Regions from separate parts of the Rhizobium sp. ZW T2_16 genome, predicted to be linked through region 2. Evidence: riboswitches for the same ligand, from Rfam matches in the RefSeq annotation. Region 2 holds a riboswitch; each other region holds the start of a gene.
What was found. A riboswitch is a leader RNA that binds a small molecule or an ion and turns the genes downstream of it on or off. The one in region 2 is predicted to bind cobalamin.
Positions count from the first base shown of each region.

Region 1: another riboswitch for cobalamin. It lies ahead of ACI3K0_RS06245 (aromatic ring-hydroxylating dioxygenase subunit alpha); the one in region 2 lies ahead of ACI3K0_RS08590 (energy-coupling factor ABC transporter permease).
Region 3: another riboswitch for cobalamin. It lies ahead of bluB (5,6-dimethylbenzimidazole synthase); the one in region 2 lies ahead of ACI3K0_RS08590 (energy-coupling factor ABC transporter permease).

Region 1 is NZ_JBJDRG010000002.1:152,776-156,048, forward strand. Features, by position in the region: gene ACI3K0_RS06235 (L-threonylcarbamoyladenylate synthase) at 1-224, opposite strand, end outside; gene ACI3K0_RS06240 (DUF6656 family protein) at 256-816, opposite strand; cobalamin riboswitch at 1,016-1,248, shown strand; gene ACI3K0_RS06245 (aromatic ring-hydroxylating dioxygenase subunit alpha) at 1,339-2,583, shown strand; gene ACI3K0_RS06250 (NmrA/HSCARG family protein) at 2,634-3,273, opposite strand, start outside.
Region 2 is NZ_JBJDRG010000002.1:613,236-616,508, reverse strand. Features, by position in the region: gene ACI3K0_RS08595 (replicative DNA helicase) at 1-1,291, shown strand, start outside; gene ACI3K0_RS08590 (energy-coupling factor ABC transporter permease) at 1,344-2,021, opposite strand; cobalamin riboswitch at 2,055-2,250, opposite strand; gene ACI3K0_RS08585 (ClbS/DfsB family four-helix bundle protein) at 2,349-2,861, opposite strand; gene alr (alanine racemase) at 3,096-3,273, shown strand, end outside.
Region 3 is NZ_JBJDRG010000001.1:59,966-63,238, reverse strand. Features, by position in the region: gene ACI3K0_RS00275 (NAD+ synthase) at 1-579, shown strand, start outside; gene ACI3K0_RS00270 (hypothetical protein) at 599-1,429, shown strand; cobalamin riboswitch at 1,458-1,641, shown strand; gene bluB (5,6-dimethylbenzimidazole synthase) at 1,724-2,410, shown strand; gene ACI3K0_RS00260 (hypothetical protein) at 2,411-3,142, opposite strand; gene ACI3K0_RS00255 (NADP-dependent malic enzyme) at 3,229-3,273, opposite strand, start outside.

The sequences.
Region 1 (3,273 bases), 460 kb from region 2:
TCGGCCATCTCGATATCGCAGACATGGCAGATGAGCGGATTGAACTGCGGACGCCCCTTGGTCTCGTAGATGTGCGAGATCGCATCGGCGCGCGTCGCATCCGCGGCAAGGCCGTAGACCGTTTCGGTCGGAATGGCGACGGGAAAACCGTCATTGAGCACGCGGCTTGCCTCGCTGATGGCGCGCTGGGGCTCATGGGTGATGTTTATGATTTCGGCTGTCATGCCGCTGTCAATACAGCGGAGTGCCCGTGCTTTAAAGCCTTTTGATGATTTCGCGCACTGCGGCACTGGGCGCGCCGAGCATCAGAACGTTGCGCATCGCCTCGCGCGGGCTGTTGGTCTGGAACAGAAGCCCGTTCTTGCGCCATGTCCGGTCGATCCGCGCCTGTTCGCCTGCTTCGCCTTCCACCGCGACGGCGAAATACATGCGGGAATTCCGTGGATTGATTCGGGCGAAAAACACCTCGTCGCCGCCGATCTCGGAAGAGAAGTTGGCGATGTAGAATGACCAGCTGACCATCGCATCCTGCGAAAAGAAGGTACGTGCTGCGGTCACATGGCAATAGCCCAGATGCGGGCTACCCTCCAACGTGCGGTGAAAGATGATCTTCGGCAGGTGGATAGACCGGTGAAAGCTGTTCAGCCGCTTATGCGTGGTTTCGCCGGCCGTTTCGAGCTTCTTGCCTGTCTTTTCAGCCACTTCGTCATGGGTGAGATAGCGACGTTCGTCGGGAACCCAGACAGGGCGGGAGCGTGGAATTCTGCCGGTTCGCAGGAATTCCGTATGGGCATTGCCGCTGCTTGGCGGCATCATCAAGGGCCTGGGCCTGTTGACTTCGTAATAACGGAGCTGTCCTGGCATGGTGGCGGCTCTTCCCAATGAATTTTCAAGAACACTATTAGCAAGACCTTAACAGTCGGTTTCTCCCGCAATCGGATGCTATTGCGCGATCGTCGCCAATGCAGTGGCCGATGTCGCAATGTCGTCTATGCGACAGGCCGGCGTCCCGCTTAAATATGACAAAGCTCAAGGTGCCGCCTCGCTAGGGGAGGCGGAGAATTGGGAAGCCGGCGGGTCGCAGAGATCTATCCGGCGCTGCCCCCGCAACGGTGGTGGAGTTGAAGGCATGGTAGGGGGCGACCCCGGCCACTGGGACAGAGCCGAACGGCCGACCGGGAAGGTGCCATGCAGTCCTTTTGGGACAACTCCTCAGCCCGGAAACCAGCCTGAGCTTGATGACACCGGTCGCGGAGGGCGCACGGGACGGGAATTGGCTGCATTGATTGTTGCCGGCTTGTCCATGCCCTGAAGCTTGCTTGTATTGCGAGGAAGCATATGGACATTCACAATCAGGTTCTGCGGCAGCTGAAGAACCGCCGCGAAGGTTTCAGCCTGGAACAGCCCTTTTATATCGATCCCGATTATTACAAGCTCGATCTCGAGATGATCTGGTATCGCGACTGGCTGTTTGCCGGCCACGATTGCCAGATCAACAAGGCGGGCATGTATTTTACCCTGCAGGTTGGCGACTATCCGGTTCTCGTCATCCGCACGCGCGAGGGCGATATCCGCGCCTATCACAATACCTGCCGCCATCGCGGCCACCGCGTCTGCACCAAGGAAACGGGTTCTGCGACCCGCCTCGTCTGTCCCTATCACCAGTGGACCTACCAGCATGACGGCTCGCTGATGTCGGCCCGTCATATGGGCGAGAATTTCGACAAGAAGCAGTTTGGATTGAAACCCGTCCACTGCCAGGTGGTTGCTGGCTACATCTTTATCTGCCTCGCAAAGGAAGCCCCGGATTTTGCTCCGGTTCGCGCAACGGTCGAGCCTTACATGGCGCCGCATCGCCTGCCCGAAACGAAGGTTGCTGCCCAGAACACGATCATCGAAAAGGGCAACTGGAAGCTCGTCTGGGAAAACAATCGCGAGTGTTATCACTGCGCCGGTAACCATCCGGAACTCTGCCGCACCTACCCGGAAGCGCCGACTGCGACCGGTGTGCAGGGCGCCGGCGACGATCCGTTCATTTCCGAACACTGGAGCCGCTGTGAAGCGGCCGGCCTGCCGAGCACGTTCAACATGTCGCCGGACGGCCAGTTCCGCGTGGCGCGCATGCCGCTGATCGAGGATGCCGAAAGCTACACGATGAACGGCCGTCCCGCAGTTCAACGGTCGCTCTCCGACGACGTGACGATTTCCCATATCGGCACGATGCTTCTGTTCCATTACCCGACCACCTGGAACCATATGCTGGTCGACCACGCGATCTCTTTCCGAGTCATCCCCATCGGGCCGGAAGAGACGGCGGTCACCACCACATGGCTGGTCCACAAGGATGCGGTGGAAGGCGTCGATTACGATGTCGAGCAGCTGACCCATGTCTGGAACATGACCAACGACCAGGACAGGCAGATCGTCGAGGAAAACGCCTTCGGCATCCGCTCTCCCGCCTATGAACCCGGCCCTTATTCCGAGGCGCATGAAGGTGGTGTGATGCAGTTCGTTGAGTGGTATTCGAACTTCATGATCGATCGCCTGCAGGGCAAGGACAGCACGCTTTACGCGGTGGCGTGATACTGAGCGCTCCTCCGCAATGTGCCGTCAGTTTGCGGAGGAGCCTGTTTTTACGCTGAGTGGGACGTACGATCACTCCCGATTAAGGCGTCGAAGGCTTGGTGTCTTTGGGTCGCAAGCCAGGCCCGAAAGGAAATGATCTCGGGATTGATCTCGCGCATCGCAGCAAGGTCCACGTGATCCGCCAGCGGGCCGTTATCCAGGATCGCCGCAAGCTGACCAAGATCGCTATTGGCGGCAAGGACTTCATCGGCAAAGCGGGAATAGATGACCGGACGACCGGCGGCTTCGCTGAAGATTTCCCCCAGCTGGCGCCCTGTAACCGTATCGCTCGCGATCTTAATCGTCCGTCCGCTGAACCGTATGCCATCGGCAAAGATCGCGGCGACGAATTTCCCGATGTCTTCCACGGCAATCAGTTGCATCGACTGGTCCGGCCTGAGGAAGAATGTGTACCGGCCTTCTGAAAGGCCGAATGCCGGGTTGATCAGCATATCCATGAATATCATCGGTCTGATTATGGTTGCGGTGACCGGCAGCCAACGGATATGCGCCTCGATCCGCGGCTTGGCGTCGAAACGGGCGATCCCGGTCGGTGTGTCGCCGGAACTGGCGCCCGAGGAATAGACGAGATGTGCGACGCCGCTTTCGGCCGCAAGATCGGCGATCCCGCACCCTATCCGTACCTCT
Region 2 (3,273 bases):
CATCCGCATGGGCAAGACTGCCAACCCGATCACGCTGAAGACCTTTCTTCCGGCCGATGACAAGGTGGGTGACCTGACTGTTGCGCAGTATCTCGCACGTCTTGCCGCCGATGCCGTCTCTATCATCAATGCGGAAGACTACGGTCGGGCGATCTACGACCTGGCGCTTCGCCGGGCGCTGATCACCATTGGCGAAGATGTCGTCAACATCGCCTATGATGCGCCGCTCGACATGCCGCCGCAAAGCCAGATCGAGGATACCGAACGCCGCCTTTTCGAACTGGCGGAAACCGGCCGTTACGACGGCGGCTTCCAGTCGTTCAACGATGCTGTTGCGATCGCCATCGACATGGCGGGCCAGGCTTTCGAGCGTGACGGCCAGCTCTCTGGTATCTCAACCGGCATCATGTCGCTCGACGGCAAGATGGGCGGCTTGCAGCGCTCCGACTTGATCGTGCTCGCAGGACGCCCCGGTATGGGCAAGACCTCGCTTGCCACCAATATCGCCTACAACATCGCCGCGGCTTACGAGCAGGAAATCGCCCCCGATGGCTCGTTCAAGGCCAAGAATGGCGGCGTCGTCGGCTTTTACTCGCTCGAAATGTCGTCCGAACAGCTGGCCACCCGTATCATCTCCGAGCAGACGGAAGTTTCGTCGTCAAAGATCCGTCGCGGTGACATTACCGAGGCCGATTTCGAAAAGCTGGTCGCCTGTAGCCAAATGATGCAGAAGGTGCCGCTGTTTATCGACCAGACCGGTGGTATCTCGATCGCCCAGCTATCGGCGCGCGCCCGCCGCCTGAAGCGCCAGCGCGGCCTCGATTGCCTGGTGGTCGACTATATCCAGCTGATGACCGGTTCGGGCAAGTCGGGTGAAAACCGCGTGCAGGAAATCACCCAGATCACCACGGGTCTGAAGGCGCTCGGCAAGGAACTCAACGTGCCGATCATCGCGCTGTCACAGCTATCGCGCGGTGTCGAAAGCCGTGAAGACAAACGCCCGCAGCTTTCCGACCTTCGCGAATCAGGCTCGATCGAGCAGGATGCCGACGTCGTGCTCTTCGTGTTCCGTGAGGAATATTATGTAAAGAACATGGAGCCCCGCGACTTGGCCGATCCGAAATACCCGGAATGGGAAGCACATATGGAGCGCGTCAAGGGTACGGCCGACGTCATCATCGCCAAGCAGCGTCACGGACCGACTGGCACGGTCAAGCTCGCCTTCCAGTCCGAATTCACGCGCTTTGCGGACCTCGCCGAGCCGAGCTTCACGCAATACGAAGAACCGTGATCGAACAGCCTCGCCGGCAGTACACCGGCGAGGCTGAGAGTCGCGGGCTAACTCAGGCCGCGTTGTAAAGCCGTCGCGTAACGAAGCCTGAACCGTTCAGAGCATTCAGGGTCTTGGCGATGGCAAGTACGGCCAGGTCCGCCAGCGGCTCGATCAGCACGATCGACATATAGGCAATACCGAACGTGCCGATCGCCACAAGATTTTCGCTTGCGAAACCGGCACCATAAAAGGCCCAGAAAGCCACCCAGGCGACGACACCGGCCTGATAGGCGGTCGATAGCTGGAGCGCCTGCCTATAGGTGAGATCGACATAGGCCGTGCCTGGCGAAATGATACGATCCGCCAGCGCTTTCACCGCAAACAACGGCACCAGCAGCGTCGTGACGTTCATTCCAAACTGCGGCAGGTCGGCCGGCGCAAAGAACAGTCCCTGTATCGCCAGACCAAGCGCCAGCCCGATTGCCGCCGGTGCTGCGCCGAACAGCAGGAACAATGTCGATCCGAGAATGAAATGCACCTCGGACACGCCGACCGCATAATGCGGCAGAAGTTCGAAGAAGGAAAAGACTGCTACAGCGGTGATGGCCGTACGCGCGGCCAATGATGCGAGACCCTGTTGCCGGATCGTGTCTCGCGCCAACTTCAACGTGAAAAGTCCCGCCCCTGCTGCAGTGGCGTAGCTCAGAATGATTTTGGCCCCGTCTACGAGGCCCGGTTCGATATGCATATGTGCTCCTGTCCGTCACACCCGACGGTCGTTGATTGATAAGATACACACGGTCGGTCTCCTGACTCGCGGGTCGATGCCTTGTCGAACCTTCCCATGGCGCGAGGCCACAGTGGTGTTTCGCAAAGCTCGCCGCTCACAGTCGCGGGGGCGGTCGGGTTCAACAGATGCTGCCCTTGTTCCCATGCGGTCAACGGATGTCGGCCGCACCATGTGCGGGAATGGGGTAGCAATTTCCCGCAGAGGCAGCAAACAACCGCAGCCGAAATCGCACCAATCTACCGCTGTCATAGGGTCGCATGCAGCAAGAATGGGTCATCGGCGTTGCTACGCGCACTCCTGGGCCTTCAGCCATTTGCGAATGCGCGCTCTTGCATTGGCATAGGGCGACGCGGTGTTGAACTGGATCATGCGCCCCTTGGTCCACTTGCCGTACCAGCCTTTGCCGTAAAGCTCGTCATCTGACCGGTTGCTGATTGTCGAGACCAGTTGCTCTTTCACCGTCCTCAGTCGTTCCAACCGCTCGGGCCAGTCCAGTGCGTCATGGTCTGCATAGAATTTTTGGGCAAGCGGCCCCAGTTCGTTCCACTTGAACCCCATCTCCGGAAAATCGACCGCTTCACCCCGGTCATCCCGATCGAGCCATTTCAGCACCAGTTCGTTCCAGCCGATGAGGTATGCGACGAGATCCGCCGGGCTCATCATCGAGCCTGCCATGTGGCCCTGCATGGATGCCTCTCTCGCCCGGACCTTCGGAACGCTGGCAAGATCGTCCCAAAGCCTGTTGAAGGTCGTGGAGATCGCCGCAAGAAGTTCCTGCCTGGAACCGGGTACAGCCATGGAGCGCCTTCAGATGCTGTTCGAATACAGCATCTAAGCTACGCTTCTGTCCACAGGATATGAAGCCGTCCGGCTGTCGCAGCCGGACACCGACCCTAGGATTGCTGCACTATTATTGTGGTGTCAAAAGCCTGTACGGAGAACCTTATTCTTCACCCGCGGCCTTTTTCCAGCCGGCAAAAAGGTTAGGATCGGCCACTCCGCCTTTCAAAAGCATATTCAATTGAGACCGCCATGACAGAACAGACCGATTTTGACAGCGACGAAACCTATCCGGATGATTTCGATATCGCGCCCGTGAGATTGACGGTCGATCTCGGCGCACTTGTCGACAACTGGAAGGAAATGGCGCGCCGCTGTGGAAAGGCTTCAACCGCCGCAGTCGTCAAGGCGGATGCCTATGGTCTCGGGC
Region 3 (3,273 bases), on a different contig from region 2:
GACATGTTCGAAGGCACCGACCAGGGCATTACCGAAGAGAACCTGCAGAGCCGTACGCGCGGCACTATCCTGATGGCGATCTCCAACAAGTTCGGCTCGATGGTTGTGACGACCGGCAACAAGTCGGAAATGTCGGTCGGCTACGCGACGCTTTATGGCGACATGAACGGCGGCTTCAACCCGATCAAGGACCTCTACAAGATGCAGGTCTATGCGCTGGCCGAATGGCGCAATGAAAATGTGCCGGCAGGCGCTCTCGGCCCGTCCGGCGAGGTGATCCCGAAAAACATCATTTCCAAGGCGCCTTCCGCCGAGCTTCGGCCGGATCAGAAGGACCAGGATTCGCTGCCGCCCTATCCGGTTCTGGACGATATCCTCGAATGCCTCGTCGAAATGGAAATGGGCACCGAAGACATCGTCGCCCGCGGCCATGACGTCGCAACCGTTCATCGTATCGAGCATCTGCTCTATCTCGCTGAGTATAAGCGGCGTCAGTCGGCTCCGGGCGTGAAGATCACCAAGAAGAATTTTGGCCGCGATCGCCGTTACCCGATCACCAACCGTTTCCGGGATCGTTGAGAGGGAGGCGCCCTTGGCACTGCGAAGCTCCATCGAGATCTACAATGTCCGAACCCGCCAGAGCCGGGTTGTCTGGCAGACGGAAGAGTTGTTCGAAGCGCCCAACTGGTCGCCGGATGGCGACTATCTGATGCTTAATGCAGATGGCCTGATCTACCGTTTGTCTCCGAATGGTGATTTCGGTCCTATCCGGGTCGATACGGACTTCGCGACACTCTGCAACAACGACCATGGCATCTCGCCGGACGGCGCGCTGATTGCGATCTCCGACAAGGTCGAGTTCGGTAGGTCGGCGATCTATGTCCTGCCGGCCAGAGGCGGTACGCCGAAACTCGTCACAGAAAACCTGCCATCCTACTGGCATGGCTGGTCGCCGGACGGAAAGACGTTCGCTTATTGCGGTATCCGTGATCAGGTCTTCGATATCTATACGATCGGTATCGACGGGAAAAACGAGACACGGCTGACCTTCGGCGAGGGCCGCAATGACGGGCCGGATTATTCGCCGGACGGTCGTTGGATCTATTTTAACTCAAGCCGCTCAGGGCTGATGCAGATCTGGCGTGTTCCGGCGACCGGCGGCGCTGCCGAACGCATCACCGACAGTAGCTATGGAGACTGGTTTCCGCATCCGTCACCCAAGGGTGATAAGGTCGTTTTCGTATCCTATGACGCCGAAATCTTCGATCATCCGCGTGATCAGAATGTTCGCGTTCGGCTTATGGATGCCGATGGCGGCTATGTCGAAACGTTGTTCGAGCTTTTTGGCGGGCAGGGCACGATGAACTCGCCCAACTGGTCACCGGATGGTGACGAATTTGCCTATGTGCGTTATTTCCCTGCGGCGTGAACGGCCTTGCTTCGGCCGGGTTCAGTCAGCATAAGAGCCTCCGTCAGGTGCCCATCGTTGATGGGAGAATCGGGAAGCCGGTGAAATTCCGGCACGTGCCCAACGCTGTGAGGCTGACGCTTATCGTATTCATGCCACTGGATTTCTCCGGGAAGGCGGCGATGAGCGGATGAAGCCCAGTCAGAATACCGGCCTGGCGAGATGGACCGATCCGCGCGGACGGCGGGCAGGTTGAGTGGATTGCGCCACGCCGTGACGGCGGAAGCAATCCGCAGGCGTTGTTGGGGAAAGACGATGCGACCTGATGATTTGAACAATGGCCTCGTGGCCGCCGAAGCTTTTACCGATGACGAGCGTGCCGCCGTTTACCGCGCCATCGAAACGCGCCGCGACGTGCGCGACCAGTTTCTCTCCGATACGATCCCGGATGATGTGCTGCGCAGACTACTGGATGCCGCCCATGCCGCCCCGTCGGTTGGTTTCATGCAGCCGTGGAACTTTATCCTTATCCGTGACGAGGCGGTTCGCCAGTCCGCCTGGGAGGCGTTTTCGCGCGCCAATGAAGAAGCCGAGGCGATGTTTCCTGAGGAGAAGCGCAGCACCTACAGGAGCCTTAAGCTCGAAGGCATCAGAAAGGCGCCGCTGTCGATCTGCGTCACCAGCGATCCGGATCGTGCCGGTCCGGTGGTTCTGGGGCGCACACACAACAGCCGCATGGACAGCTATTCGACCGTCTGTGCCATCCAGAACCTCTGGCTCGCAGCCCGCGCGGAAGGGATCGGCGTCGGCTGGGTCAGTATCTTTCATGATGAAGATGTTCGAGCGCTCCTCGGCATTCCAAACCGCGTCGAGATCGTAGCCTGGTTGTGCCTCGGTTATGTCGATCAGTTGTATGGAGAACCCGAACTGGCGATAAAGGGCTGGCGCCAGCGTCTGCCTCTGGAAGAGCTCGTCTTTCAGGACGGTTGGGGCCAGAAATAATCAAGGCTGCAGCTGCTGGGGGCCGCTGGATTTCGGATTGGCGAGGTCGATGTCTTCTTCGGGGAAGAACTGCGGCCCGACGGAGCGAATCTTTTTGCCGGGATCATAGGGACGATCCGGCGGGAACTGGACGGGTGCTTCTCTCGCTGGCGCAGGTGAGGCGCTGCCGAGATGGGTGATGCTGGAATTCGGATCGTCCACCTTTGGCCCAGTCTGCGTCTCCTCTCCCGGCCTTGGCAGTGCCAGCCCCCGGATCCGCAGGCGTTCTTTATCGTCAAGTTCCGTCTGGGTATCGAGGTCAGTGGGCGTGCAATTGTTGGAGCGGATCGCCGACAAGATCGCGACGCGCTCTTCCGATGGCTGCAGTAGCGAGCGGGTATTGTTGCGTTGTTCGGTGATTGCCGCGCGCTCATCTTCCAGCCGTTGCAGCGTGTCCTGCATGTAACCGCATTCATCATCGCCTTCGGATGGCGCGCCCAGCGTCACGATGCTGCCGCTGCCGCAACCTTGCCTGCGCATGTCGATCCTGAGTTGCCGGATATCCGCGTTGAGCGCGCTCAGATCCTGAGCGTAGCGACGCACATTGCTGCTCGTGCCGATGATCTGCGGGGTGCTGTTGAGGCGGCGATAGAGATTGGCGCAGACCTCGACATCGCGCGAAAAGGCCGCCTGAGGCGCAAGCAGCGAGGCAAGCATCAGCGATGTCAGCATCTGCGGCTTGGAAAATGTCATGTCTCACCTGTCGCATGGCTCTGCGGGGATCAACCTGGCATGTCGAGCATGCGGGAAGCTTGCCTTGAAGCTTCCCGCATCTCTTGTCATTTCACCAGCGCAAGCGGTTCCGCCTGGGACGCCTCGACGAC